3 regions of the Bacillus cereus group sp. BfR-BA-01383 genome follow, and region 2 is predicted to be linked to each of the others. Evidence: riboswitches for the same ligand, from Rfam matches in the RefSeq annotation. Region 2 holds a riboswitch; each other region holds the start of a gene.

Region 1 (10,185 bases), on a different contig from region 2:
TGCTTTATACTCATTCATCTTTTGCTCTGCATTTTGTTTTTCTTCTAGTGCACGGCGCGCAAGATCAAGATTGCTTGCTTGAACAGCCATATGAGCTTGCTCTTCACGTTTTTTCACAAGTGCTTCTTGCTCTTCGAATAATAATTTGAATTTTTTCTCAAGTGCGATTTGAGCTGCTACACTTTTCTCAGCTTCTTGTACATCCGCTTGCATATCTCGTAAATATTGATCCGTCATCTTAACTGGATCCTCAGCTTTTTCAATTAATGAATACACATTCGACATTGTTAAATCTCTTAATCGCTTAAATACAGACATCCAAATTCCTCCTATGATATACCTCATATTTCAAATTCACTACTGGGAAAAATCAAAATTCTCCCTTTACAGTAAGAATATTCATTTTTATAACCTATGTGTTCATTATAACAAAACTAAGATGTCCTTACATGTTATTTCCAAAATACCTCCAATATAATATGACATTCTAGATACAATATTGTATTCCTAATATATCCTCATTATTTCTCTGTGAAATTAACTTACTTTAGTGAAAGCTAACTCGATAGTTACGTTTCCGTATTTCTTATACACTAATTCCAGAAGCAACAAACAAGCTTCTCAACTTGTAAAAATTAAAAAGTAAAACAAAAAAGCTTTGCGAAATTCGCAAAGCTTTTTTTTATTTATGAGCAATTTGCTCCATATCCGGACTACAAGTTTGTGACTGACATGATTTATTTAAAGAACATGCTGCGCATTTTCCTTTTTTACTTCTCTTTACAAAATTCACTAGCGTATATGTTGCATAACCAAAAATGATAGCTCCAATTATAATATTGACCATCACCTTAATACATCTCCTTCTAGAATCCGAGTAAGGACCCAACTTGGTATATAATAAACGTTAATACATAAGCAACAACTAATGGATAAACGACAGAGAAAATTGTCCATTTCACCGATCCTGTTTCGCGTCTAATAACAGCTACTGTCGCTAAGCACGGAACATATAATAAAACAAAGAACATAAATGCGTACGCTGATAAAGCAGTATAATGTGCCCCCATTACATTTCCTAGCACATCTTCTTTAACCGCATAAATAATCGCCATCGTTGAAACGACAACTTCTTTTGCCAAAAATCCTGTTAAAAGGGATGCCCCAGCTTGCCACGTTCCAAAGCCGAGCGGTGCGAATAGTGGCGCGATAAAACCACCAATCATCGCTAAGAAACTGTCTCCCATATCAACACCAAATCCTGATGGACCTGCATAGTTTAATAACCAAATGACAACAGAACCACCGAAGATGAATGTACCTGCTTTACGAACAAATCCTTTACCTTTCTCCCACGTGCTCAGCCATAACGTTTTCGCTTGCGGCACACGGTAAGGAGGTAATTCAATTACGAAAATAGATTTTTCCGCTTTTAAAATAGTAAGAGACATAATTTTTGTAACGAGTAATGCAAGAACAATACCTGCAACATATAAAGAAAACACAACAGTCGCCTGACTATGAGGGAAGAACACTCCCGCAAATAATGCATATACAGGTAAACGTGCTGAACAAGACATAAACGGTGTTACAAGGATTGTAAGTAAACGCTCTTTTTCCTGTTCAATCGTTCTCGCTGCCATAATACCTGGCACATTACATCCAAAACCAATAATCATTGGAATGAATGCTTTCCCGTTCAAGCCAAAGTACTCCATAATACGGTCCATAACAACTGCAATGCGCGCCATATATCCTGAGTCTTCTAATAATGAAATGAAAAAGAATAGTGCAAAGATTTGTGGCACGAATACTAATACTGCACCAACACCGGCAATAATACCTTCTGTAACGAGCGCTTGAATAAAATCAGAAGCTCCAACAGTTGTGAGTCCAGCTGTTACCCAATCTGTAAGCTGCCCACCAAAAAAACCATCTAACATATCAGATAACGGTGTCCCAATCCACGTAAACGTAACCTGAAAAATAAAAAACATAACTGCTAAAAAGATTGGAAGTCCTAAAATTTTATGTGTAATTAACCTATCAATTTTTTCCGAAAAAGGAATTTTCCCTTCTTTCTCATGCTTCATAACATTTGTTTTTAACTTTTCAATATACGCTTCACGAGTCTTGTAAATATGCTCCTCCAACGTACAATCAAGTTTTCCTTCTAAGCGAGATCGAACGGCTACAAGTTCCTTATAAATTGGCAGTGCTTTCATTTCTTTTTCTACTACTTCGTTATTGCTTAGAAATTGAAGGGCTAACCATCTTGGATGCTCATAATTTGCTGTCTCTAAAAGAGAAATTACCTCGCCGATCCCCTCATCCATTTGTACACCATATGAAATAATGAATGGCTTTTTCTCTTTTTGTTTCTCTTCATGAAGAGTAGTAAGTAATTCTTCACAGCCTTTTCCGGTTCTTGCGATGACAGGGACGACTGTTACACCTAATATTTCTGATAATCGTTTTACATCAATAACAATTCCTCTTTGCTTTGCCACATCAACCATATTTAAACCAATTGAAACTGGCTTACCAAATTCAAGTAATTGCAACGTTAAATGCATATTTCGCTCAAATTGCGAAGAATCCACTATATTTAACATATGATGAAATTCGTCTGTTAGTAGAAAGTTTGTAACGACACCTTCATCACGTGAAACTGGATTTAAATCATAAACGCCTGGTAAATCAATTAATGTTCCTTGCTTATCTTTTAATTTACCAACCTTTTTTTCTACTGTTACACCGCTCCAGTTTCCTACATACTCATAAGAACCAGTAAGTGCATTAAATAATGATGTTTTCCCTGTATTCGGATTTCCTAGCAAAGCAACCTTATTCACGCTAATTCCACCTTTATCATTTTCGCGTCACAATGACGAATACTAATTAACTGTCCGCGACACTCCAATGTACAAGGACCTTTAAACATCGCTTTCTGTTTTATGCGAAGCTCGCTTCCTTCCGCAAGGCCGAAAGCAGCTAGTCTTCTCTTTAATAAATGATCTAACGACTGAATACTTTTTACTAACACTTTCTCACCAATTTTAATATCTACTAAGCTCATAACCTTCCCCCTCAGAAGAGAATGATAATTATTTTCAAACAATTATATCATACTCTATTTCACTTGGACTATATCTTTTTGCTTCATATTTATTAACATTTCAATACAATTATATTTCACTTATTGTCATACAAGCTTCATTTGCCATTCTCATCCATTTCGCTTACAATAAACAATAGCAAATAAAGAATCTCGTTATCACAGGGGGAGCCTTACCGCTGAGAGGGAACATTTTCGTTCCGACCCTTTGAACCTGTTAGTTAATGCTAACGCAGGGATTGTGCAAACGTCCGAAATACATACCTCTTTTTTATTTACGTATTTCGTATCCTCCTATGATAATGTTCTTTTTTGTGCAACTTGGATTTAGGGGGAGACAACATGCGTAACACCAATTTACAAGCGATGATCGAATCTGCTATTCTTGCAGCCTTCGCCATGATTATCGACATTTTACCATTATCACTTAAACTTCCAACAGGTGGTTCCATTTCATTTGCAATGATTCCTATTTTTATTATCGCATACCGCTGGGGCTTCAAAATGGCTTTCTTAGGAGGCTTAATTTGGGGACTATTACAAATTGTTGTAGGTGATGCTTACATTTTAACACCTATTCAAGCATTCATTGAGTACTTCATTGCCTTTGCCTTTATCGGATTTGCTGGACTCTTTTATAAGCAAATTCAGCAGAGCTTAATTAACGGTGAAAGAAAGAAAACAATTTCCTATATTATCCTTGCTACATTTATCGGTAGTCTAGCTCGCTACTTCTGTCACTTTATCGCCGGTATTATTTTCTGGGGGCAATATGCACCGAAAGGTCAATCAGCTGTGCTATATTCATTAATTGTAAACGGCAGTACTATGATCGGTTCTTTCATACTATGTACTGTATTACTAATTCTTTTATTTACAACTTCACCACGCTTATTCAAAAGCATCGGTGCTTATCAACTAAATTCAAACAAAAAGAGCGCTTAATTAGCGCTCTTTTTTCATATCGTAATATCAATTAAAAATACAATAAATGCACAAAAGAAAATAAATACGATCACACCTAGTAAATTGCTATTCACGGCTAATCTACTCCTTACATAACCTCATTTTCTATTCAAAGTATACTGTTTAAAAATAAAGATTAGGTAAAGATAATATGAAATTAAATTAAAAAAGCGTAACATATATTGTCTACGCTTTTTTCGGTAAATAAAAATAAAATAATACACCATCTTCTGTATTCTTTACCCCATATTCAGCATCGTGCAATTCTAAAATATTCTTTGAAATTGCAAGCCCAAGCCCCGTTCCACCTTGCGAACGCTGACGAGCTGCATCCACACGGTAAAAACGATTCCAAATCTTATCTAATTGCTCTTCTTCGATGTGAGTACCTTTATTTTCAATACACACTTTTATACGATCCTCTTGCTCTATTGTAGAAATAATAATGTCCTCTTTATTTGGTGTATATCGTATTGCATTCGTAATAAAGTTCACGATGACTTGTTCAATCCGATTTTGATTTGCAATCACTTCAAATGAACGTATATTTTTATGAACACGCAGTTCTTTTTTCTCTATTTCCACAGAAAGATGTTCACATATATCTTCAATTACTGTATCAATATAAAATGAATCCTTTTTCATTTTATATGTACCTGACTCAAATTTAGCTAACTCAAGCATATCCAAAATTAACATATCCATTTTGTCTACTTCTCGTTCCATCGCTTGAAAATAGTACTCTTTTTTATGTTCAGCTACCCCATCTTTTAAAATAGAAATACAGCTTTTCATAATACTTAGCGGTGTTTTTAATTCATGTGAAACACCAGAAATAAATTCTTTCCGCGTCTTTTCTAGCTTTCTTTCCTTTTCAATATCTTGTTCCAGCTGTCCAATATGCGAATGGAGTTTATTCGATAGCACATTAATATTTTTCGATAAATCCCCAATTTCATCTTTTGAAGTAATCGGTATTTTTTCTGTGAAATCTAGATGAGCTATTTTTTTCGTTGTATCATTTATTTTTAATAACGGTTTGGCAATTTGTTTTGAGTAATAGAACGAAGCTAGGAAAATGAGAATGACTACAAATGCAATGATGTAGATGTAATAATCTTGCACCATTTGTACAGCTTCATCGACTGGTTGCAAAGATGCCATTGCATATATATGTCACTGATCCGTCTTTTTCTTTTATCGGTTTCATTAATAATTTATATTTTATATCATTTTTTTCATAATCCATTGTTTGTGTTGAATATTGTATTTTATTACTCTCTTTTAGTAATAAATCCGTTTGAAATTCCTTTATACTATCCAAAAATAAAGTGTTTTTATAAATTGGATTTACGAGGCCTTTTACATCAGGAAACTGTACTTTCGTAACACGCCCTCCTATATAAATACCTGATTCTTGGGCAGCTTGTTCCTGAACGACCGGCTTCTTTTCCTTAGTAACTTGCTCCTCAGCTGCTTTCTTTTTCTCCTCATTTAATTTACTCATTTTCTCATTAAATGCTTTTTCTAACGGTTTATTAGATCCGCTTAAATTCTGCTTAACTAACGAGAAAGAGAATGGAATAAAACTATCTTCTTTTTTCACTCCAGAAAAATAAATTTCTTGTCCTAAAAACTGATCTACTGCTTTATTATCAATCTCCTCTATATTGATGAGGTTGTATAAGGGCATCTTGAATATTTGTTGTCCAAAGCTCTTCTGTTGCCTACGGTCTATCGTTATCTCAAAATAAAAATCCTCTGCATATTTTAAATTCCCATTCTGATCTAATGTCGTAATCCACGTATTATTTTCCCTTAAAAAATCTTGCTCCAAGTTCTGAATTTCTTCTGCATTTCCTGTATAATTTAAATAATTCTTCTCAAAGGCATTTAAATTCACTTTAATATCTTCTACTTTTCGATTCGCATAATATTGCTTGAAAAATATCGTTTGTCCAATAAATATCGTCGCTAAAATGAGCATGCATAATGCTGTTGTAAGAGTAAATAATTTGAGTACAATTCCTTTCCTCATACATTCCCCTCAAATTTATAACCTGTCCGTACTACAGTTGTAATGTACTTTGCTTTCTCTCCTAATTTATTTCGTAAATTACGAATATGGCTATTAACCGTTCGATCATCACCAACAAATTCATATCCCCAAATTCTTGAAATGAGTTGCTCCCGTGTTAAAACAATCCCTTGATTTTTCATGAAATACGCTAATATTTCAAATTCTGTATGTGTTAAATTAATGTCTGCCTTATCTACTGTAACGGTGCGTGACGGAAAATGGACGTGAATACCGTGAATTGATAGCGTATCATCTTCATTCTCTAAAAGTTGCTTTGTTACTTTTCTACTTTCTAACAATCGTTTCGCTCTTGCTAATAAAATTGGCGGACTATACGGCTTCGTTACATAATCATCTGCTCCAAGTTCAAAACCAAGGAGCGTATCATCCTCATCAACACGTGCCGTCAGCATAATAATCGGAACCCCGGACGTCTTACGAATTCTTCGGCAAACAGACCATCCATCGAGTTCCGGTAACATAATATCTAGAATAACTAAATCAACCTCTTCTTCTTCAAATAAAACTAAAGCTTCTTTCCCATCTCTTGCTTCAAACACTACATATTGTTCATTCAAAAAATAATCTTTTAATATTTCACGCAAAATATCTTCATCTTCAACAATTAAAATGTTTTTTGACATAATTTATGTATCCCCTCCCGCTTTCAGGAACTATAATTTTATTTTGAATGACTAGCAGTTAATTTCGCCTCGATAATATATCTATCTGGTGCATCCCCTATATAATCAAATGGATAGCAAGTCGTCAGTGTTAATATTGGTTCTTCTTTTTTTATAATAACAGTACGATCATCCGCATAGGTAATCCATATTTTTTGAATTTCATATGTGTAAGTTTTATTATCATACTCTAAAATAAGGGTATCCTTTTCTTTTAACTCTCCTAAATCTGTAAATACAGTATCTCGATGCCCACTCAGTACAGTATGTCCCCCGCCAGATGGCGTTGTCGTTACATCACTAACGAACATACCCACTCCTTTTTTCAAAGTGGCGTCATTCGCTCCCCAATATATAGAAAACTTCTTCTTTATTTTCGGTATATTTAACATCGCTACCTTTTCTCCTTCTTTATGTTGTGTTTGAGAAGAAGGTACTTGGGAAGTTACAGGTTTTTCATGAGAAAGTTGATTATGTTGTATGTTTTTAAGGCTCTTTATTTCTTCTTTCGTTAATTCTTGAGCAGAGCTTTTTCCTTTATACCATTCCACAGCGTAATAGGATCCCATGAATAGCCCTATAGCCATCAATATGATACCGATATAATTGCGTAACTTCATGTTTCATCCCTCCATGCAAAAAATGGTAGGAATAACCTACCATTTTTAATATATGAAATTATCCCATTCTTTATAGGACAATATTTTATCCCGCATTAACTTTATTGCGACGATTCAAACCAAATAATGTACCTATTGCTACAAGACAGGCACTTAGTCCCATCATTGCTACATTATTTGATGCTGTGTTTGGTAATTTTTCACCTTGTACAACTGGCTTCGCTACTTCTTTTTTGACTGCATCATTTTTTTGTTGCACTTGTGCTGCTTCTTTTTTCGCTACTTCATTCTTTTGTTGCTCTTTTATCGCTGCTTCTTTTTTAGCCATATCACTTTTTTCTTGTACTTGCGCCGCTTGCTTTTTCTCTGCATCATTTTTTTGCTGTGCCTTAATTGCTTCTTCCTTTTTAGCTACATCTGACTGCACTTGCGCTGCTTCTTCCTTTGTTAGTGTTCCAGTAGAAGCACTCGCTACTGAAGAATAACCTACTGTTAAAAGTGCCATTGCACAAATTGGTAATAGTTTCTTTTTCATTTTATTTCTCTCCTCTTATACGTTTTACATCACGTCGCATCGGATGTATCACTAGAATAAACAACAGATGTAAATATAAGATGCAGATGAAATATATTTCATTTAAAGATTTCATTGTAGAAAAAGAAAAAAACATCGCAATCTATACGATGTTTTTTCGGGTGTGTGTCTCAATATTTACATGTTACTTTCGCGTGATTTAGAAGTAGAATTGGCCGGAGCGATAACTAATTGTCTCGGCTCAGTTTTCTTGAAGTGATTTTTGACGTTACACTTACTACGTTGAGCAACCCACGCTTTAATAGGATTTGTTAAAATAATTTTTTGCTCTTCGTTAGGGGTCTCTTCTTCCAATCTACAACTTTCGCTCCATTTACACCATTTCATTGTAAATTTTGAAGAAGAATGATCGTCTTCTCGATCAAACAAGTGCAAAAAATCCATTTCTCCAGCTAGCATTACGGTGTTACTAGTCGCTAAAAAAGAAAAGGTTGTCCAACGTTTCTCCATGCCCTCCTACTCCTTCTTCACATATAGAGTGCCTAAAACTTAATTTACCTAAAATATGCTTGCCTTTTACCTTACACTTATAGTTTATCCAAAACACTACTATGCAACTATCGATTTGTCTTACAACTACCTTACATTTTTGTAAGAAAAGAAAAAACCTTCATTGTATATACATGAAGGTTTCTCACTTTTTATCTATATGATCATTCATATTATCAAGTCCAGCTTCTTGTAGCTGCGACATCATACCATGGGAAATTGCGCCTAATACTAAAGTCATTCCAATTAGTGAAATGCGAATTGCAGGTACATCAATTATGTAAGCCAACAGGCCAAGAACAATTGTTAAAAGTAATGCTTTTATAAATGTTACACTTGTGTACTGTTTCTTTTTCATCATAATCACCCTTTTACGGAAGCGTTTTCTTAATGTGATTAGTATATCATCAGATGATTTTGTCGTTGTTTTTGTAGAAAAATACTATCCTCTTTGACTTTTTCTATTCTATCCTTTACAGTCGAAATGTTCACAAGTTTTACACACTGTAGGAGGATCCCAATGAATATTGAAATAAAAGACACTTTAATTTCTGAAGAACAATTACAAGCAAAAGTAAAAGAACTAGCACTTCAAATCGAACGTGACTTTGAAGGAGAAGAAATCATAGTCATCGCAGTATTAAAAGGTTCATTCGTATTTGCTGCTGATTTAATTCGTCACATTAAAAACGATGTAACAATTGATTTCATCTCTGCATCTAGCTACGGAAATCAAACCGAAACAACAGGAAAAGTGAAACTACTAAAAGATATCGATGTAAACATTACTGGAAAAAACGTAATTGTCGTAGAAGACATTATCGATTCTGGTTTAACACTTCATTTCTTAAAAGATCACTTCTTCATGCATAAACCGAAAGCATTGAAATTCTGTACGTTACTTGATAAACCCGAGCGCCGTAAAGTGGACTTAAAAGCTGAATATGTTGGCTTCCAAATTCCAGACGAATTTATCGTTGGATACGGTATCGACTGCGCAGAAAAATATCGTAACTTACCATTTATCGCTTCAGTTGTAACGGAATAATATAATAAACTTCCATCAATTATTGATGGAAGTTTATTTTCTATCACGATTCGTAAAAGACAAAGGGAGAGAATAAAAATGACAAAGACAAAATTTGAAAAAGTACTCCTCATCGTAAATCCAAAAGCAGGACAAGGCGATTTACGTGCAAACTTAACGAAAATCGTACCACCTCTTGCCGCAGCTTTTCCTGACCTACATATCCTTCATACGAAAAAACACGGTGATGCAACAAAATATTGCCAAGAGTTTGCTAGTGAAGTAGATTTAATCATCGTCTTCGGTGGTGATGGAACTGTATTTGAATGCACAAACGGCTTAGCCCCTCTTGAAACTAGACCTACACTTGCAATCATTCCAGGTGGAACTTGCAACGACTTCTCTCGCACACTCGGCGTTCCGCAAAACATTGCTGAAGCAGCAAAACTTATTACAAAAGGACATGTAAAACCAGTTGATGTCGCAAAAGCAAACGGACAACACTTCTTAAACTTCTGGGGCATTGGACTCGTCTCTGAAGTATCAAACAATATCGATGCTGAAGAAAAGGCAAAGCTTGGTAAAATCGGTTACTATTTAAGCACCA
Region 2 (10,185 bases):
AAGGGTATTATTTTACGGAAAACTATACAGGAGATTTTATAAAAGAAATTACAAAAAAAGATGTTACGCCTAGTAAAAAATATACATTTGGAACTCATGGATATTCTCCAACAAAACCTAACTATGAAACAATTTTTATAGCTGCTGGGAAAGGTATAAAAAGCGGCGTTACAATCCCGTATATGAGACTTATTGATGAAGGTCCTACTATAGCTAGATTACTCGGTTTGCACTTAGGTGAAACAGACGGAGCGATTGTAGAGGATTTGCTTCAATTGTAAAGAACTGTGTATATATGTAAAAGTTATGTAAAAATCACCACTGTTTCTCTTTTTACAATTTTTAATTTTGTACACTGTTAGTAGAACAAATTTAAGGGGGAACATTATATGAAAAAAATGTCCAGACAAGAAAAAAGCTGGATATTATACGATTGGGCGAACTCCGTATATTCGCTTGTCATTACAACTGCATTATTTCCAATTTACTTTAAAGCCGCTGCAAAAGAAGCCGGACTATCTGGAGCAACTTCAACGGCCTATTGGGGATATGCGAACTCATTCGCTACACTTTTAATTTCTATACTTGCCCCTATTCTCGGCACGGTTGCTGATTATAAAGGATTTAAAAAACGCTTTTTCACATTCTTCTTTGGGCTCGGTATCGTATTTACAAGTATGCTAGCAGTTGTTCCAACCTCTCAGTGGTACTTATTATTAGGATGCTATATGCTCGCATTAGTCGGTTTTGCTGGAGCAAACATTTTTTATGATGCATTCTTAGTAGATGTTACTTCTAAAGATAGAATGGACCGAATTTCTACGAGAGGATTCGCCTTGGGGTATATTGGAAGTACAATTCCTTTTATCGGTTGTATTGCTCTTATCATTCTTGCTCAAAAAGGAACTATCCCTCTATCAGTCGGCATTGCTAGCCAAATTTCATTCGCAATAACAGCTCTTTGGTGGGGGTTATTTACAATTCCAATGCTAAAAAACGTTGAGCAAACACACTATATTGAACGCCATCCAAGACCAATTGCAATGAGCTTCAAGCGTCTTGCTGATACTTTTAAAAATATTAAAGAATATAAAACTGTATTTATGTTCCTAATCGCTTACTTTTTCTACATTGACGGGGTCGATACAATTATTACTATGTCTACAGCATATGGAACTGATCTCGGCATTAGTGCAACTAATCTATTAATCATATTATTTGTAACACAAATTGTCGCATGCCCATTCGCTTTATTATATGGAAAACTATCGGAAACATTTACCGGTAAAAAAATGCTATATGTCGGTATTATTATTTATATCATTATTTGCACATATGCTTATTTCTTAAAAACGACACTTGATTTTTGGATTTTAGCAATGCTCGTTGCCACATCTCAGGGCGGAATTCAAGCACTAAGCCGCTCCTATTTTGCCAAACTAGTACCAAAAGAATCTGCTAATGAATTCTTCGGATTCTATAATATCTTTGGTAAATTCGCAGCCATTATGGGGCCAGTATTAGTTGGTGTTACGACTCAATTAACTGGAAAAACAAACGCTGGTGTACTTAGTATTATTGTACTATTTATTATCGGTGGATTTCTTTTAACTAGAGTCCCTGAAAATGATACATCTATTACACCACCTAATCCAAAAACTAAAACACTATAAGAAAAAATCCCCTTCAAACATGAAGGGGATTTTTTCTTTATTTTTATCGATAACGTCTTACAATTAAAGACTCTACAGCTTGTACAAAAATAATTTATCAACAGTTGTTCCTAATACTTCCGCTAAACGAAAGGCTAACGCTAAGCTCGGATCATATTTATTATTCTCAATTGCATTTATCGTCTGTCTGGAAACTTTACACTTATCGGCTAATGCACCTTGTGAAATATTATTTTCAGTGCGTAATTCATAAATTTGATTTTTCACATCTTTTCTCCTAACATGTAAAATCGTTTTTACAACATCAGTATATAGTCGGTACATTTCATTGTCAAAAGATCGCCATGAAAAAAGGAGCAATTCAGCCCCCTTACAATAGCTATTTCGAAACCAATGAATTCGTCATTTTCTCTCGATTAACAACATCTTCTTTCTTTATTTGCATACGTAAAACCGGGCCTATTGCTAATAAAATAAGTGACATTGCTATACAAAATACGGTAACTAGTGAGGTCATCTCCTTTAATCCTCCAGCTAAAGCAGTACCAATTAGCATAGCTCCCATAAACAGCGGTAAAATTGTTCCATTTACTCTTCCAACCATATTTTCTGGTACAAGTTGAATCATAAGCGTACCGACAACGATATTTAATCAAACGTTTGTTTAACTGTTTTTATGCATATGTAAGCCAACTAATCAAACGTTTGTTTAAAAAAGAAATACGCCTATATAAGGCGTATTTTCATCAATCACCGCCACCACCGCAGCTCCCTCCACTATCTCCGCCAGAAGATCCTCCGCAATCATGTGAACCACCATCATGTGAGCTATCATCAGATCCAGCAAAGAAAAATAGTGGTGATGAGCTGTTAGACGAATTATGCATATTACTCTGTTTCATCAAATTAACTTTCCTTTTGTTTGATCGAACAGCTGTTACAATTATTCCAATTACAACAAATAATAGTATGATAATAATAAATTCCATATAAAAACCTCCCTTAATTCCCTAATAGTTGAATATTTCTCTCTAAATTTTCAAGTGAAATGAAGCGTGATTCACGAAGAACCTCTTTTCCATTATAAAACAATAAAATTGTTGGCCCTGTAAATACTGCATATCGCCCTGCAATCTCTTGCATGTCTTGTAGTAATATTTCTATTTTCTCTACGTAATCATAATTCTCTAATACGTAATTTACTTTCCTTAGCATGACATCACAAACACCGCAATTTTCCGTTTTAATAAATAGAAGTACTACTTGTTTTTCATCAATATATGTCGCTAATTCTTCTATCGTTTCAAATTTATTCATCTTATCCCTCTTAACGTAATTTACGAAATACTTTATCTTGATACATACGAAATGCTGAACTATCTTTAATTTTTCTTTTTTCCATTAACTGCTGAAAACGTAGTGTTTTGGCTGTTAACTCTTCTTGTAACTTTTTTCTCTCTTCTTCATCATAACAGCAAGAGATTAAATCCTCTATTTTTAATATATCTTTTTGTAGTTCCATTTCTGCTGGAATCATACCCGCATTTTTTAAAATTTTATAGCTCATTCTAAGTTCTGGAGGTACCATTGAAAGGTCTTCTAATTGTAGTGGTTTTCCTTTTCCCGGAATGTTATCGAGATCGCCATTCCGTATCGCTTGTCGAATTTTCTCTTCAGCAATGCTCAAAAACACATCCACACCTTTACATATTTTTACTATTATTTTACATGAAACTTCACCATCGTGCTACGCTATTACAAATTGACTTCATACAATCTTTTCTCAAATTTATTTATAATGAGCTATTTCCTTCCTCATCGACCTTTCATTTTCATATGCAGTTTGTATTTAAGCCTTTTTATATTGAGAAAATCTCTCCTTATTTCAAACTTTTAATTTTATGAAAAATCACAAACCAATATTATAATAACCTATTATAATTATATTCGATTTCTAATATGAAGTTTATGTGAAGCTCATCTGAATTTTACATGAATTTCCTTTAAGTTTTATTGTCTTCCCCTACTAATCACATTATCCTTTACATATAGGAATCATTTTTTATTCCGTTTCAAACTATCTATATATATAAAGAAAGATAGTGGCCTATTAGGGAAAGGCATCTAGTATTATTATAAATATAAACATAACAAAAGAAAAAGCATGCTTATAAGCGCACCATAAGAGTGCTTCTTCATACAATTCTCATGCAAAAGTTCTCGGAAATCATGTTAATCACAAAGAAAAAGGCATTAGCTCTTATGAGCTAATGCCTTTTTCTTTATTCATATTGTTCAACGTTCCATTCTTCTATACTCCACACTTTTGTTATCCATGATTCGTAGAAAGAAGGCTCATGAGAGGCGATTAAGACCGTTCCTTTATATTGTTGTAACGCTTCCTGCAAAGCCTTCTTAGTTTCTATATCCAAATGATTCGTAGGTTCGTCTAAAATTAAAACATTACTTTTCGTTACGATAAGTTCACAAAGTCTTACCTTTGTTTGTTCCCCTCCACTTAATAAACAAAGCGGCTTTAATACATGTTCTTCTTTCAATCCACATTTTGCTAATGCTTGACGTACTTCTTTCCTTGTCATATCTGGTCTTTCTGCCCAAACTTTCTCTAATGGCGTTATTTCTGAAGCAAATTCTTCCTGTGCAAAATAAGCGGGATTTACCCGCTCTCCAACAGAAACTAAACCGCTTAATGGCTTTATTTGCCCTAATAACGTTTTTAACATTGTCGTTTTTCCGATGCCATTATGACCAACAATAGCTATTTTCTCCCCTTTTTTCACTTGAAAATTCAATTCTGTAAATAACGGTTCACTATAACCTATTCTTAGTTTCTCGGCCTGTAATATACGACTCACTGGCTCAGCATAAACATTAAAATCAAAACGGGCACGAGGTACATTGTTAACCTTTTCAACCCTTTGCATTTTCTCCAATACTTTCTCACGACTTTTTGCTTGCTTCGCTTTTCGAATTTTATTTTTTTGAATAAATGTTTCTAAATGGGCAATTTCTTTTTGCTGTTTCACATACGCTGCTTGTAATTGTTTCTTTTGCAGTTCATAATTACGCACAAAACCATTATAATCACCCACATAGCGTTTAATTGCCCGCTCCTCTAGATGATAAATAACATTTGTAATCTTGTTCAAAAATACTTCGTCATGTGAAATGATAATATAAGCTTTTTCATACAGTTTCAAATACGTTTGCAACCATTCTATATGTGCTGTATCTAAATAATTCGTTGGCTCATCTAGCAATAAAACATCAGCTTTTTCTAAAAGGAGTTTCCCAAGTAACAGCTTTGTCCGCTGACCACCACTTAACTTTGAAACATCCTTCTTCATCCCTACTTCAAACAACCCTAAACCCGTTGCTACTTCTTCAATTTCTGTATGAATTTGATAAAAGTTGGAGCTTTCCAATATAGTTTGTAATTCTCCATACCTTACCAACAGTTTTTCTACGTCTTCTGCTTCAGCCATTTCTTCTGTAATTTTTAACATTTCGCATTCAATCGCATACAAATTAGAAAATGCACTTTGCAAGTATTCTTCAACTGTTATCCCTTCTTGTAAATCTATATGTTGCTGTAAAAATCCTACCTTCACATGCGGAAACCATTCAATTTTCCCTTTATCATGTATAAGTTCTCCTGTTAACAGACGTAACAGCGTTGATTTTCCAATTCCATTTTTCCCTACTAACCCAACATGTTCTCCCTTTAATAATCGAAAACATGCATTATATAAGATGGTTTTCTCACCATACGAATGACTTACATTTTCTACTGTTAATATACTCATTTTTTCTCTCCTTTACTTATGATTCATAAGCTAAATAGAGAGAACAACAGTATAAAACCTTATTTAATTGTGCATATAAAAATGGGTAAGGTGAATACACCTTACCCATTACATATTATCGTAAGAAAGGATTAAGGTTCTTTACCTGCTGTCTTCAATTTAGCTTAATCTTTAAAAATGGGCAGACTTCTCCCTTATCAAGCTAAAACCATTTGAAGAACAGTTGATAAAGTCATTTTATCCTTTCACTCCTTTAACATTTGTTATATTAAGAGTATAAACTACTCTGTTATATTCTATTCTCTATTTTTTCTTTTGTTCCTTCTGCAAAATCATCCGGCGTTAATGAATCCACCATTTTCTCTATAGATTGCATCTTTCTCCTCCTATATAAAAAAGCCTCTTAACAGCAATCATACCAAAAACTGTTAAAAGACTTTTTTCTATTTTTTCATATAAGGAGCTAATACGCTTAAAATCTCTTCCTTATCCTTCTTTAACTCAAGTGATGTTAACATGTCCATCGTTCGCGGGCGAGGTAATTTCACTTGTACCTCACCAACTACTGATGCTGGTCTTTGAGATAAAATAAATACTCGATCAGAAAGTAAAATTGCTTCGTCTAAGTCATGTGTAACCATAACGATTGTTTGCTTTTCTTGATGCCAAGAATTTAAAAGCCAACTGTGTACTTCCATTTTCGTAAACGCATCTAATTTTCCAAAAGGCTCATCCAGTAGCATAATTGGCTTCTCACATAAATATGTACGAAGAAAGCTAATTCTTTGGCGCATACCACCAGACAGTGCATCCGGGTAATGGTCTGCATATTCATCTAGCTCAAACTGTCTTAATGCTTCCATTCCTTCTGTTAACCTTTGTTTTTTAGGTTTCCCCTCAATCTCCAACGGAAGAACTATATTTTGCAAAGCAGAGCGCCACGGTAGCAATAAATCTTGTTGGGGCATATAACTTACAACATCTTGTTTTTTTACATGTTCCTCGTTATAAAATACCTCTCCACTCGTTGGCTCTTCAACGCTCGCGATCATATTTAACAATGTGCTTTTACCGCAGCCACTTGGACCTACAAAAGAGACGAATTCTCCCTCCTGTATAAAGGCACTAATATTCGCTAATACATTCTTTCCATCGAAAGATTTCACAATATCTTTTATTTGTAATCCGCTCATTTTTCACTTGGAAGGAATTCATTTGTAAAGGCATCTTTTACATCGATTTTCTTTTTAATAACTTTGTTGTCATATAAGAAATTCGTGTAATTTGTCCAAACCTCTTCCTTCTGTACTCCCCATGCTTTTGCATCATCTTGATACTTCGTACTTAACCACTTTTGACTTTCTTGTACTAAATCTTTATTTATATCCGGAACAGCTTTAATTAAAATATCAGCAGCTTCTTTCGGTTCCTTAATTGCAAAATTATAACCTTCAGTCGTTGCAGTCATAAACTTTTTCACAAAGTCTTTATCTTGCTTCGTATGTTTTTCACTTGTAATAATAACAGGACTATAGAAATCGAGCGCTGGATCTAAGTCTTTTACCATAATCGTATTTAACTCTTTTCCTTGACGCTTCGCTTCAATTCCATCCCATCCGTAATAAATCCATTCGAAATCTGCATCACGGCCAATTGATTTAAAGAAATCTGTTTGTCCTAAGATGATTTTTTCAACTTTATTAAAATCAGCTTGATTTTTATCCATAATTGTCTTTAATGTCGCTTCCTCTGCTGGTCCTCCCCAGCCTCCGTAACGTTTACCTTCAAAATCTTTCGGTGACGTCATATTATCTTTCTTAAGCGATGCAAAAGCTGAAGTGTTATGCTGAATAATCGCTCCTACAGACACAACAGGAATACCTTCTACACGGGCTAACGTTACATTTTCTTGTGCGCTTATTGCGAAGTCCGCTTTTCCTGAGGCTATCATTTGCTCCGCTGTTACATTATCACCTGGTTGGATAATTTCTACATCTAATCCTTGCTTTTTATAATAATCTTTCGTTTGCGCTACATATAAGCCAGTATGATTCGTATTTGGAAACCAATCTAATACTACTTTTACTTTTTGATCTTTACTTGTACTTTCTTCTTTCTTCGCCGGATTACATCCAGCCACCCCTACTGCTAATAAGGCAGCTAACATAACTTTTAAACCTTTTTTCATTTTCTGCCGTCCTTTCTATATATCCATGGTGCTGTTATTCTTGCCATAAACTCCACGATAAAATACAGACATAATGTCACCATGACGATAATCGCTGCAACACCAAATACTCGGGCAGTTAAAAAGGATTTTGTTGCTCTCGTAAGCATAACCCCTAACCCTTCACTTGCACCGAGCCATTCTCCGATAATTGCCCCCATTACGCTATATGTAACTGCAATTTTTAAACCTGAGAAAAAGTATGGAAGCACTGCTGGAAATTTTACTTTCTGATAAATTTGCCACTTCGTTGCCTTCATCGTTTGTAACAACTTCAACATGTTTTTATCTACTGTTTGAAAACCTTCTAAAATGCTAAGCGCAATAGGGAAGAAACAAACGAGTATGACTACCATTACTTTCGGCAACATCCCATATCCAAACCAGATAATAAATAACGGTGCAAGTACAACGATTGGAATTGTTTGCGAAATAACGAGCAACGGGTTTATTAAAATACGAAATAAAGGGATAACGTCCATAAGAATTGCAATACTCGTTCCAAGTAAAATCGCAAAAAACAAGCCAATTATTACTTCCTGTAACGTTTGTGCCAGATTCGGTAGTAATAGGTCTTTCATTCCAATTAATTCTTGAACAATCGCGGAAGGCTTTGGTAAAATCCACGGTTCAATTTTAAATAATGAAACAGATCCTTCCCATATCACAATGAGAAGGATAAGCCAAATTGTTGTAATTATTTTAGATTGCTTCTGGTTTTGCATATTCATCACGGTACTTCCAAACCTTTTCGTCAATCGTTACACCCGTACTTGGACGATAGTGAATTTTAATAGAAGTGATAACTTCTTCTGCTCCAGCATCGACGCAAGCTTGTTGTGCACGTTTAATGACGTCAAGAAGTACATCTAATTCTCCTTCCAACGTTGTTTCCATTGCCCCTACTTCATAACGAACTCCCGATTGTTGCACAACTTCAATTGCTTTATCAACAACGGAATACACATCTTTGTTCTTCGCTTGTGGTACTACTGAAAATGAAATTGTAACTTGTTGTGACATAATAAAATCCCCTTTACAAAATATGGTTTCAAAAAAGAAAAGGCTTTCCTACCATGTAGGAAAGCCTTGTATACAAGTTATTCTATAATAACTTATGCTACATCACTTTAAAGTAACTCCCTACGCTGGCATTATCCAGATCAGGTTGAGGGTCGATGTATACTTACATCCTCTCAGCCAATTGGCTCCCCGGTTCTTAATTCGTTTTCATTGTAGCATGATTTATTTTATTGAACAAACAAAAGCATGCATAATCATTTCATTTAACTTTTAAATTCCCCAATTAATTCTTGTAACTCCTGTGAAAGCCAGCTTAAAGAAGTAGCTAATTCGGCAATATCTTGTACAGACATTTCCTGTTCTTTCATACTCTCTTCAATATTACTACTATTCGCATACGTATTTGCGATATGTGATAGTTCATTTACAACACGAACAATATTTTGGCTATTTTGCAGTATATCACTTGAATTGCTAGAAACAGTTCTAACTTGATTTGTAACAGATTGCGCTGACTTTGAAATTTTTTCAAAGAAAGCACCACTACTTTGAACAAGTTTAATTCCAGATTCTACTTCTTTTGAACCTTTTTGCATTGAAACAACAGCTTCTTCCGTTTCAGCTTGTGTTTCTCCTATTAATTTTGCTATATCTTTTGCTGATGCTTCCGTCTGCTCTGCTAACTTACGCACCTCATCAGCAACAACAGCAAATCCCCTTCCGGTTCCCCCAGCACCTGAAGCTTCAATAGAAGCATTTAAAGCTAGCGAATTAGTTTGATTTGAAATACCTGTAATTACAGTTACAATATCACTAATTTCTTTTGATCTTGTTTCCAAAGAATAAATGATTGAAGATAAATCTTGTACTGCATTTTGTATTATGCTCATTTGATTAATCACCTGTTCAATAACACCATTTCCTTCTACTGAATGATGCTCCATACCTTCAGATGCTGTCGCCATTTGTTTTGCAGCATTCGTTATCTCTTCCATCTTATCTTCCATTTCATATACAATACCTAAATACTGTTGTACTGAAGTTTCTTGAGACTGAGCGCCAGCTCTTAACCCAACCATAGAACTTACGATTTCTTGAACTGCCATACTATTCTCTTTCGTACTCGCTGACAATTCTTGTGAAGATGAGGAAACCTGTTCTGCTGTCTGCTTCACTTTATCTACAATTCCTTTAAACTTCTCGATGGTATTATTAAAATACGCATTAATAATACCAATATCACCTGGTCTTTCCTCTAATTTAATACTTAAATCACCTTCACCGACTTTGCGCAATCCTTCACGTAAATCTCGCAATGGAGCAAGTGCATTACGTACAATTAAGAATTGAATAACAGTTGCAATTAAAACAGAAATACAAATAAACATTAAACCTTGTATAATGAATTTTTCCTTTGTACTAGGAACAATAGAGG
Region 3 (10,185 bases), on a different contig from region 2:
CCTTGCGTGGCGTTTTCGTTAGAACCGCCTTTTGTTACGTAGTCTTTGCTTAAGTAAGCTGTTTGTCCTGCATAATTGATTTTGAACCAATCTTGAACTTCGCCTACAACTTGTACTACTTGTCCTTTCTTAACAGAACCTATAGTTGTATGAGAAGTGCTAGGACCTGTACGAACGCGAAGGGAAGATACGTTTACTGTATAGTTTCCGCTTGCTGGTTGTACATTTGTTTGGTCGTTATTGTTTGTAGAGCCCCCATTTGAAGAAACGCCAGATACAAATTCGCCACTCACATAACCTACTTGTCCGTTATGTTTGATTTTTACCCAACCATTTTCTTGACCGATAACGTTTAAAGTTTGTCCTTCATACACACGGCCTGAAATAGCACTAGAAGTGTTAGGAGCTGTACGTACACGTAATACATCGGCAGTAACTTTATTTTTTCCACCTGTACTTACATTGTTATTTGTTTTTTCCTCATTTTTTGATACAAATTCACCACTAACATAACCTGTTTTCCCATTATGGTTAATTTTGAACCAACCATTTTCTTCTCCAATTACGTTTAATGATTGACCATTATAAACGCGAGAGATGATGTCGTGAGAGGTACTTGATCCTGCACGAACGTGTAATACGTCAGCATTTACTGTATAAGATGAACTGTTTGATGCGGAAGCTTGGACAGTTTGTGTAGCAGCTTTTTGTGCGTTTTGTTCAGGGGCAGCTTGAACGCTATCAAGTGTAGGTGCTGCTCCTCCTGCTACAGACACTGCCGCAAGACCGGCAAGGTATTTTTTCATAGTTTGTCGATTCCTTTCTGTCTGTAATGTAGTGAAGAAATATTTACCAACTGTTAAAAATTCTAAAGAGCATGTCGATTACTGTCAAGACTTATGCGGGAATCTGAATATGACAAAAAGATTACAAGAAAAAATCAAGGCATAAATCTACACCTTGATTTCCAATTAAATACATATATTGAATGTAGAAAGGATAGGGATTATTCGTGTTTAAGAAGATGACATGTTGGATTGTAACAAGCTTTGAGAAAAGGATCTTTGTAGCGTTTTTGTGATAGGACCAACTTGACCATCTTGTATTGCCGTTCCATCAAGGTGAGTCATCGGTAAAATTTCAATCGTCGTTCCTGTGAAAAAGCATTCATCAGCTTGATAAACGTCACGAACACTGAAAAGTTCTTCTTGTACAGGAATCTGAAGGGTTTTCGCTAAAGAAAGGACATATTGACGAATAATGCCGTTTAAAATAAGGTGATTGGCTGGATGTGTGTAAAGAGTTCCGTTTTTGATTAAAAAGAAATTAGAACAGCTTCCCTCAGTTACAATGCCATTTCGTACGAAAAGTGCTTCTTTACAACCTTTTCGTTCAGCTTTCGTAGCAGCTAATACATTTGGTAATAAATTTAATGATTTGATGTCACAGCGTAGCCAGCGAGTATCTGGTTCTGATATAGCACGTATACCATATTCAATCCATAAAGCCGGTCTTTCTTTCTTTGTAATATAGGCATAAATTGTCGGAGGAATGTCATATGAGAATGCATGGGTACGAGCTTGTACACCGCGAGATACTTGTAAATAAATTGTGCCATCTTCGTGGAAATGATTTCGTTCAATTAATTTGTAAAGTAAGGTGATGAGTTCAGCTTTTGAGAAAGGAAGTGATAATTCTACTTCTTCCATGGAGCGATATAATCTTGTTATGTGCGGATCTAATAGGTGGAAGTTTCCTTTATATAGGCGAATGACCTCATAGACACCATCTCCAAACTGTAAGCCTCTCTCTTCAAGTTCTATGTACGTTCTATGTTTCGTTGTATCAATAACCTCATCATTCCAAAGTACAAATCTTTCGTATGTCAATTTCCGTCCCATCCTTTCGTAAGTACATAAGTAACGTGAAACTTTAATTCATTTGGAATCAAAATCACTATAATAATTTTTATGTAAGGAATTCTCTACATATGACGTATATGTATTTATAAATCATAGAGAAGTAGAGATGATTTACAGTATTTCGTATATACAAATTCGAAAATAAGAAATGAGAATCCTGCTTTTTAATAAAAAAAAGCAACATTCGTATGGAATGCTGCACAAGGAGGGTAGCTATCTTTCATAGGGACATCGTCTTATTGAATGTTTTGTGTATGGAAACAAAACATGTTGAAAGACAATTATAAGAAAGTAGAAACAAAAGATTTACACATCTCTTTAAGGGATCTTATTTAAGATGAGAGATAAGAAATATGTAGAACCTCGTTTATATATTTTATTATAGAGATGTTTCATTAATTCTATGTGAACCTTTGGTAAAGTTTATGTAATTTTAAAGTTAATGAATATAAGAGGCGAGAGAGAGGAATATAAAAAAGAGGCTGAGATTACTCAGCGCTCTTCTTTTCTTCTTTAATAGCTGTTTTTACTTCACCAGTTTTGATTTTGTTACTGTCAGAGAAGCGAAGTAAGTCGCCTTCAATGATTTTGTCAGACATGTTCAATTCATTTTGTGCACGATCAATTAGTGGTTGAGATTCTTCTTTCGGTAATTGTACAACTTCACCTGTGTTACGGTCGTAGAATGTACTGTTCGTGTACATGTACTTATCTGTAACGAAGCTACCGTCACGAAGAACAACGAATCCTTTATTGTCTGGTGAGAATACGTCGTGACCAAATTGAATTTGATCCGTAGAATCTACACCAAGTAAGTTTAGAATAGTTGGTTTAATATCAATTTCACCAGTTGGTTTTGAAATTGTTTTACCTTCTTTTTGACCTGGAACGTGAATAAACATCGGTGTTTTTTGTAAGTTCATATGGTCAAATGTAGTAATTTCTTCTTTTCCTAAGAACTGTGCCATTGCACGGTTATGGTTTTCAGAAATACCGTAGTGGTCACCGTAGAATACGATAACTGAGTTGTCATAAATACCTTCTGCTTTTAGACGTTCAACAAAGTGTTTCATTGCTTCGTCTAAATAACGAGCAGTTACCATGTAGCGATCAAATACGCCATCACCAGAATTGTATTCATCGATTAATTTCGTACTGTCATCATAAGTGAATGGGTAATGGTTTGTTAAAGTAAGGAAGCGAGTATAGAATGGTTGCTTCACTTCTTTTAACATATCAATAGATTGATCGAAGTATTCGATATCTTTTAATCCCCAGTTTAATTTTGTTTCTGGCGTAATCTTGTAGTCAAGCTCGTTGTAGTAACGATCATAACCAAGTGCCGGATACATAATGTTACGGTTCCAGAATGTTGCGTTGTTTGCGTGGAATACCGATGTGTGATACCCTTGCTGACGTAAAATTTCTGGAGTTGCTGTATATTCGTTGTTACCGTGTGTGAAGAATACAGCACCGCGGTCTAGTGGATATAGTGAAGTATCTACTAAGAATTCAGCATCAGATGTTTTACCTTGCCCAGTTTGATGGAAGAAGTTATCGAAGTAATAACTTTCTTTCGCAAATTGGTTTAAGAATGGTGTAACTTCTTGTCCGTTAACTTGTGCACCAATTAAGAATGTTTGTAATGATTCAAGAGAGACAACAATTACGTTTTTCCCTTTTGCAGTACCAAACATATTTGGATCTGGTTTACTTTGTGTTGTTTTTACATAGTTTTCTGCTTCTTGCAATTTACTACTATCAGCAAACGCTTTTTGTGAACTTGATTTTGCTTGTAAGCCAAGATCATATACTTGGTGTACATATAGTCCTAAGTTTTTAACTAGCATAACGCGGTCGAATGAACGTGTTAATAGTTCTGGACGCTCAGCTTCTGCAAGTCCTAGGTTTGCGCAGAAAATAGCAACCGTTGATACGAAGTATAAAGAACGCATCGGACGTGCTACACGCTCTGTCGGTGCAAAATCTTTCTTCTTCTTCAATAGAACGAAGAATACGATAATATCCGCAAATGCAAGGATAATTTTGAAGTTCAATAATTCTTTCACACTAGAACCTAAGCTCCCAAAGTTAGACGTTTGTCCTAGTACTGGTAAAGTAACGAAGTCATTGTAGAATCCGTAGAACATTACGTTACCAACAAGAATGAACGTTAAGATGAAGTTAATTCCAAGTGCTATATAGTTACGTTTTTTTCCTTTTGCAAATAATGCAAGTCCCACAAACAGTAATGATGCTGCTAATGGACTAATGAATAAAATGAATTCTTGCATGAAAGATTCAAGTTTTAAATCAAAGCTTGTGCGTGTAATAATGTAGGTCTTCAGCCATACGGTCAAAGCTACGAATAAAGTGAAACGCACATTTTGAAATTGTGATTTCAAGGTTTCTTTCATTCATTTCCACCCTTTCTCTATCAGGCTTGGTCGATTTTGGAGCGAAAAATGCTAAAATAAAAAATACATAGTTTTCTTTGCCATAATTAGAGGTTCTATATTCACCCATATACGACTATAACTATGCATACCCTTTTGGTTTCTTTTGTTGCTCATAAGCATAACGTCATTTCTGTATTATACAACAAAATTCATTTCTGAGAAACACTATAACATTTTACATTTTTTGTATGTGAGTTGTCACTACCAGTGAAAACTTTAACATTCGTTTATATGTCCGTCAACTAGAAAATATAACAAAGATGGAACAAAGTGTTAAGTGAAAGTGAAAATTTCCATGGTTGAGAAATAAGAAATGAAGATGGGTAAGTGGTTGTCTAGAAACCTATTATATGAAGGAAAGTGTGTGAAAATTAACGAACACTTGTTCTTTTTTGGTTTGTTTGTTACAATAAAAATTCATTGATAGATTATGTGTAATTTTGATGAACTTTTACTGATAACATATTGTAGCTTATTTCTTTTAAAAATAGGGAGGCTTTCACATGGAACAAAAATTTTCAGTTGAAGCGTTTTGGAAGAAAGTAAAACATGTTGCAAAGCAAGCGGGGCAGTCGGTTATTTATGCCAGTTTATTATTGTTTTACGTTTTACAAAGACCTGATGTTCCAAAACGAGTGAAAATTATTGTAATTGGAGCACTTGTTTATTTTATCACACCGATAGATGCTATCCCAGATTTCGTTGCTGGAATTGGTTATACGGATGATTTAGGGGCGCTAACGGCCGCGTTAATACAGGTGTCGTTATACGTCAATGAAGAGGTGAAAGATAAGGCGCGAGTGAAATTGGCAGAATGGTTTAGTTCGGATATAGACACATCATTTATCGATCAGAAATTAGATCAATAGGTGAGAACTGTCATAGGATGACAGGGCGAACGTAAGCGAGGAAGTGCATTATGCCATCAGGAAGAACGCATACGAAAATAAACTTAATATCCCTTCCGGTTGTTTTGTTTCTGCTTTTTTCGTATGGATTAACAAATTTTGATTTTTTATTAACTTTTGCAATTGGCTTTTTAGTAGGTACTTCATTTTTAACACCTGATTTAGATACGTACAGTAATGCGTATAATAAATGGGGATTCCTGCGTATATTTTGGTATCCATATAAAAGGATGATGCCGCATCGTTCCTTTTTTACACATACGGTTATACTTGGTGATGTGATTCGTATCGCATACATGTTAATCGTATTTTCTCCATTTTTATTCCTATTAAATGTAATAGCATTTGATGGGAATTTAATAGAAATTGCGAAGGAACATGAGGTTGAAATTGTAACGTTCGTAATGGGAATTGTTGTGGCAAGTACGCTCCACATTATAGCGGATAAAGTGAATACGCGCCGAAAGAAAATGATGAGAAAAAAGAAAAAACGCAGAAGATAAAGTGAAACTTTAATCAGTGGGGGGCATCCCCTACGGATTATTAGCCCACACCAATCGGGCGTTTACGGGATAAAGGACACTTGCAATTTGCAAGTGTCCTTTTTAATTAAACGTTTGTTTAAAATTAAGCTTTCAGTACTTTAATACCTTTTACGATATTCCAAATGAAGTAGTATAAGCTAATGATTCCGCAAATACATAAGACGATGATTGCTCCAATTCCAAGTGTTACGTCTGGTTGATCAGATCCGATGCCCATAATTCCTAGAATAACTAATCCAATAAATGAAGCGATGCTTGGAATGATATGTGTCCATAGAGCACGTTTTGCATGTGGTTTTGTTTCAGAATCGCCCACAATCCATACGATAATAGGGAATAAGATAGGTGCGAATAGTACACTAAAGTATGATAAAGCAGCTAATATTTTGTTTCCGTTCATATGTATCACCTCATGAATAATTTCCGTTGTTATACATTCATTATGCAATAATGTTGGCAAGCTTCCTATCGATGAACATTACAAGAACGTGACGTTTTTGTAAGATTTCTACATTAAATAATGAAATTTTCAAAAAAATCTTTTTAAATAAAAATTGTTATGATAAAGTATAAAAGAAGTTATTGAAAACGTTTTCCGGAGCGTTTTTATTTTTAGACTTAAAGGTATGATGACCTGATAGTCTATTGATAAGGTTATATCTATTTAAAAGGGGATTCTTTAGGGGGAGAGAACAATGAACACATGGACACAAGTTTACGATCCGTTCGGTAACATTTGGATTTCGGCAGCAGTCGCACTTATTCCAATCATCTTTTTTTTCTTAGCTTTAGCAGTATTCCGCATGAAGGGGTATGTGGCAGGATTTATTACAGTTGTACTTACAATTTTGGTGGCGTTATTCGCGTATAAAATGCCATTCACAATGGCAATGGCAGCGACCGGATACGGTTTTTTATACGGATTATGGCCAATTGCTTGGATTATCATTATGTCGGTATTTTTATATAAAATTTCTGTGAGAACAGGTCAATTCGATGTGATTCGTGCGTCAGTATTATCAATTACGAACGATCATCGTTTACTCGTTATTTTAATCGGTTTTTCATTTGGCGCATTTTTGGAAGGGGCAGCAGGGTTTGGTGCACCAGTAGCAATCACGGCAGCGCTTCTTGCAGGTCTTGGCTTAAATCCTTTATATGCAGCAGGTCTTTGTTTAATCGCAAATACTGCACCGGTAGCGTTCGGAGCGATGGGCATTCCAATTACGGTTGCTGGACAAGTAACAGGTATTGATCCGCATAAAATTGGACAAATGGCTGGACATCAATTGCCATTCTTATCATTATTTGTTCCGTTCTTTATCGTATTTTTAATGGATGGATTTAAAGGAGTAAGACAAACATGGCCTGCGTTATTTGTAGCAGGTAGCTCATTTGCAATTACACAGTTCATTACAGCGACATTTTTAGGACCAGAACTTCCTGATATTACGTCAGCGCTTGTAAGTTTAGTAAGTTTGTCGCTATTCTTAAAAGTTTGGCAGCCGAAAGAGATTTATCAATCTAAACAAGCGGATAGTGAAGTAGCCGCGGCAACGACAACGACATCAACATCTATGCCGAAACTAACAGTAGGAAAAGTAGTAAAAGCGTGGTCTCCGTTTATTATTTTAACTGTGATGGTAGTCATTTGGAGCCAAAGTTTCTTTAAAGCATTATTCGCTCCAGGCGGCGCATTAGAGAGTCTTGTATTTAAGTTTGAAGTCCCAGGTTTACACAATTTAGTAATGAAAGCAGAGCCGATTGTAAATCAACCGACGCCTTACGAGGCAATTTTGAAGTTTGACGTATTATCAGCAACGGGAACAGCAATTTTAATTGCTTGTATCATTTCTATCTTTATTTTGAAAATGAGTGCGAAAGATGCAGTAGTCACATTTAAAGAAACGTTAAACGAACTTAAGATGCCAATTCTATCAATCGGATTTGTGTTAGGATTTGCGTTTATCGCAAACTATTCTGGTTTATCTTCTACATTAGCATTAGCACTAGCAGGAACTGGCGGATTATTCCCGTTCTTCTCACCGTTCCTAGGTTGGATTGGCGTATTCTTAACAGGATCAGATACGTCAGCGAACGCACTATTCTCAAATTTACAAGCAATTACAGCGCAGCAAGTCGGTGTATCTGAAGTGCTTCTCGTTGCAGCAAATACAACGGGCGGTGTAACAGGTAAAATGATTTCTCCGCAATCGATTGCAATCGCTTGTGCGGCGGTTGGTCTTGCTGGGAAAGAATCAGATCTGTTCCGCTTTACAGTGAAGCATAGTTTATTCTTCGTAATTATTGTGGGGATTATGACATATGTACAGGCTTATTATTTAACTTGGATGATTCCGTAAACAACAAAAGAAATAACCTTTGCATTTTTCAGATTATCGTGTATGATGGGAAAGTATTGAAAATTAAATCAGTGATAAACTAGGGGTGCCTAACGTATGCGTAGGCTGAGAGAGAAGCGCGTGAACTTCTTAACCCTTTGGACCTGATCTGGCTCGTACCAGCGTAGGGAAGTTAACGGCTTTACATAATGATGCCTTTTATGAGCCAGGTCCTTATTTTTTTATGGACCTGGCTCTTTTTATTTTGGCATGCGCTGGCCATATCTCGTCCTTGTCACGAACAGGGGGGTAACAAAGGTGATGAAACAATCTGTTTCAGCTGAGCAAATTGAATTGAAGTCGAGTTTACCAGGAAGTAAGAAAGTGTATGTGGATGGACCACGCGCGGGTATGAAAGTGCCGATGCGTGAGATTGAACAAAGCGATACAAATGGTGTTCCAAACAAGCCGATTCGTGTGTATGATACGAGCGGTCCTTATACAGATCCTGCGTATAAAGTGGAGTTGGAAAAGGGGATTCCAACGCCGCGTCATTCTTGGATCATGGAGCGCGAGGATGTAGAGGCATACGAAGGGCGCGAAGTGAAACCAGAGGATGATGGTGTGAAAGTGGCTTCGAAACATACACCTGTTTTCCCGCAAATGGATCGCCAGCCGCTTAGAGCGAAGCAAGGTGCCAATGTAACGCAAATGCATTATGCGCGTAATGGTATTATTACGTCTGAGATGGAATATGTTGCGATTCGTGAAGGAGTAGAGCCTGAGTTTGTTCGTAAGGAGATTGCAGAAGGTCGTGCAATTTTGCCAGCGAATATTAACCATCCGGAAGCAGAACCGATGATTATCGGGCGTAATTTCCATGTGAAGGTAAATGCGAATATCGGAAACTCAGCTGTCTCTTCTTCTATTGCAGAAGAAGTAGAGAAGATGACGTGGGCGACTCGCTGGGGTGCAGATACGATTATGGATTTATCTACAGGTAAAAATATTCATACGACGCGTGAGTGGATTATTCGTAATGCTCCGGTACCAGTTGGAACAGTGCCGATTTATCAAGCGCTTGAAAAGGTAAATGGAATAGCAGAGGATTTAACGTGGGAAGTGTATCGTGACACGTTAATTGAGCAAGCGGAGCAAGGCGTGGATTACTTTACGATTCACGCTGGTGTATTACTTCGTTACATTCCAATTACTGCAAAGCGTACGACAGGTATCGTTTCTCGTGGTGGTTCAATTATGGCACAATGGTGTTTATTCCATCATAAAGAAAACTTCCTATATACTCATTTTGAAGAGATTTGTGAAATTATGAAGCAGTACGATGTTTCGTTCTCTCTTGGAGATGGATTACGTCCAGGTTCCATTGCAGATGCAAATGATGAAGCGCAGTTTTCAGAGCTTGAGACACTTGGTGAATTAACGAAAATTGCTTGGAAACATGATGTGCAAGTTATGATTGAAGGACCTGGGCATGTACCGATGCATTTAATTAAAGAAAATATGGAGAAAGAACTTGATATTTGTCAGGGCGCGCCGTTCTACACACTTGGGCCGTTAACGACAGATATTGCACCAGGATATGACCATATTACATCAGCGATTGGGGCTGCGATGATCGGATGGTTTGGAACGGCGATGCTTTGTTATGTAACGCCGAAAGAACATTTAGGTTTACCGAATAAAGATGATGTTCGCGAAGGTGTTATTACGTACAAAATCGCTGCGCACGCAGCTGATCTTGCGAAAGGGCATAAAACGGCCCATCAGCGTGATGATGCACTTTCAAAAGCACGCTTTGAATTCCGTTGGCGCGATCAATTTAATTTATCTTTAGATCCTGAGCGCGCGATGGAGTATCACGATGAAACGTTGCCAGCAGAAGGAGCGAAAACAGCTCATTTCTGTTCGATGTGTGGACCGAAGTTTTGTAGTATGAGAATTTCACATGATATTCGTGAATATGCGAAAGAAAATGATTTAGAAACGAC

The links. A riboswitch is a leader RNA that binds a small molecule or an ion and turns the genes downstream of it on or off. The one in region 2 is predicted to bind thiamine pyrophosphate.
Region 1: another riboswitch for thiamine pyrophosphate. It lies ahead of thiT (energy-coupled thiamine transporter ThiT); the one in region 2 lies ahead of MR065_RS16350 (MTH1187 family thiamine-binding protein).
Region 3: another riboswitch for thiamine pyrophosphate. It lies ahead of thiC (phosphomethylpyrimidine synthase ThiC); the one in region 2 lies ahead of MR065_RS16350 (MTH1187 family thiamine-binding protein).

Annotation. Positions count from the first base shown of each region.
Region 1 covers NZ_JAKUFP010000002.1:47,782-57,966, reverse strand. Annotated here, with positions in the region: gene MR065_RS02485 (PspA/IM30 family protein) at 1-318, opposite strand, end outside; gene MR065_RS02480 (FeoB-associated Cys-rich membrane protein) at 683-850, opposite strand; gene feoB (ferrous iron transport protein B) at 867-2,855, opposite strand; gene MR065_RS02470 (FeoA family protein) at 2,852-3,079, opposite strand; TPP riboswitch at 3,273-3,375, shown strand; gene thiT (energy-coupled thiamine transporter ThiT) at 3,440-4,063, shown strand; partial or broken gene MR065_RS02460 (sensor histidine kinase) at 4,271-6,122, opposite strand; gene MR065_RS02455 (response regulator transcription factor) at 6,119-6,808, opposite strand; gene MR065_RS02450 (class D sortase) at 6,847-7,467, opposite strand; gene MR065_RS02445 (LPXTG cell wall anchor domain-containing protein) at 7,553-8,002, opposite strand; gene MR065_RS02440 (hypothetical protein) at 8,180-8,512, opposite strand; gene MR065_RS02435 (hypothetical protein) at 8,697-8,912, opposite strand; gene hpt (hypoxanthine phosphoribosyltransferase) at 9,072-9,599, shown strand; gene MR065_RS02425 (diacylglycerol/lipid kinase family protein) at 9,678-10,185, shown strand, end outside.
Region 2 covers NZ_JAKUFP010000017.1:3,906-14,090, forward strand. Annotated here, with positions in the region: gene MR065_RS16295 (alkaline phosphatase family protein) at 1-281, shown strand, start outside; gene MR065_RS16300 (MFS transporter) at 390-1,673, shown strand; gene MR065_RS16305 (helix-turn-helix transcriptional regulator) at 1,746-1,997, opposite strand; partial or broken gene MR065_RS16310 (MFS transporter) at 2,053-2,325, opposite strand; gene MR065_RS16315 (hypothetical protein) at 2,420-2,662, opposite strand; gene MR065_RS16320 (thioredoxin family protein) at 2,676-2,990, opposite strand; gene MR065_RS16325 (DnaJ family domain-containing protein) at 3,001-3,372, opposite strand; gene MR065_RS16330 (ABC-F family ATP-binding cassette domain-containing protein) at 3,956-5,500, opposite strand; gene MR065_RS16335 (ABC transporter ATP-binding protein) at 5,944-6,693, opposite strand; gene MR065_RS16340 (ABC transporter substrate-binding protein) at 6,690-7,688, opposite strand; gene MR065_RS16345 (ABC transporter permease) at 7,685-8,458, opposite strand; gene MR065_RS16350 (MTH1187 family thiamine-binding protein) at 8,430-8,750, opposite strand; TPP riboswitch at 8,851-8,952, opposite strand; gene MR065_RS16355 (methyl-accepting chemotaxis protein) at 9,014-10,185, opposite strand, start outside.
Region 3 covers NZ_JAKUFP010000036.1:18,256-28,440, forward strand. Annotated here, with positions in the region: gene MR065_RS22785 (C40 family peptidase) at 1-806, opposite strand, end outside; gene MR065_RS22790 (D-amino-acid transaminase) at 1,017-1,901, opposite strand; gene MR065_RS22795 (LTA synthase family protein) at 2,411-4,339, opposite strand; gene MR065_RS22800 (YkvA family protein) at 4,885-5,250, shown strand; gene MR065_RS22805 (metal-binding protein) at 5,301-5,792, shown strand; gene MR065_RS22810 (magnetosome magnetite crystal formation protein family) at 5,917-6,234, opposite strand; gene lldP (L-lactate permease) at 6,530-8,197, shown strand; TPP riboswitch at 8,269-8,384, shown strand; gene thiC (phosphomethylpyrimidine synthase ThiC) at 8,498-10,185, shown strand, end outside.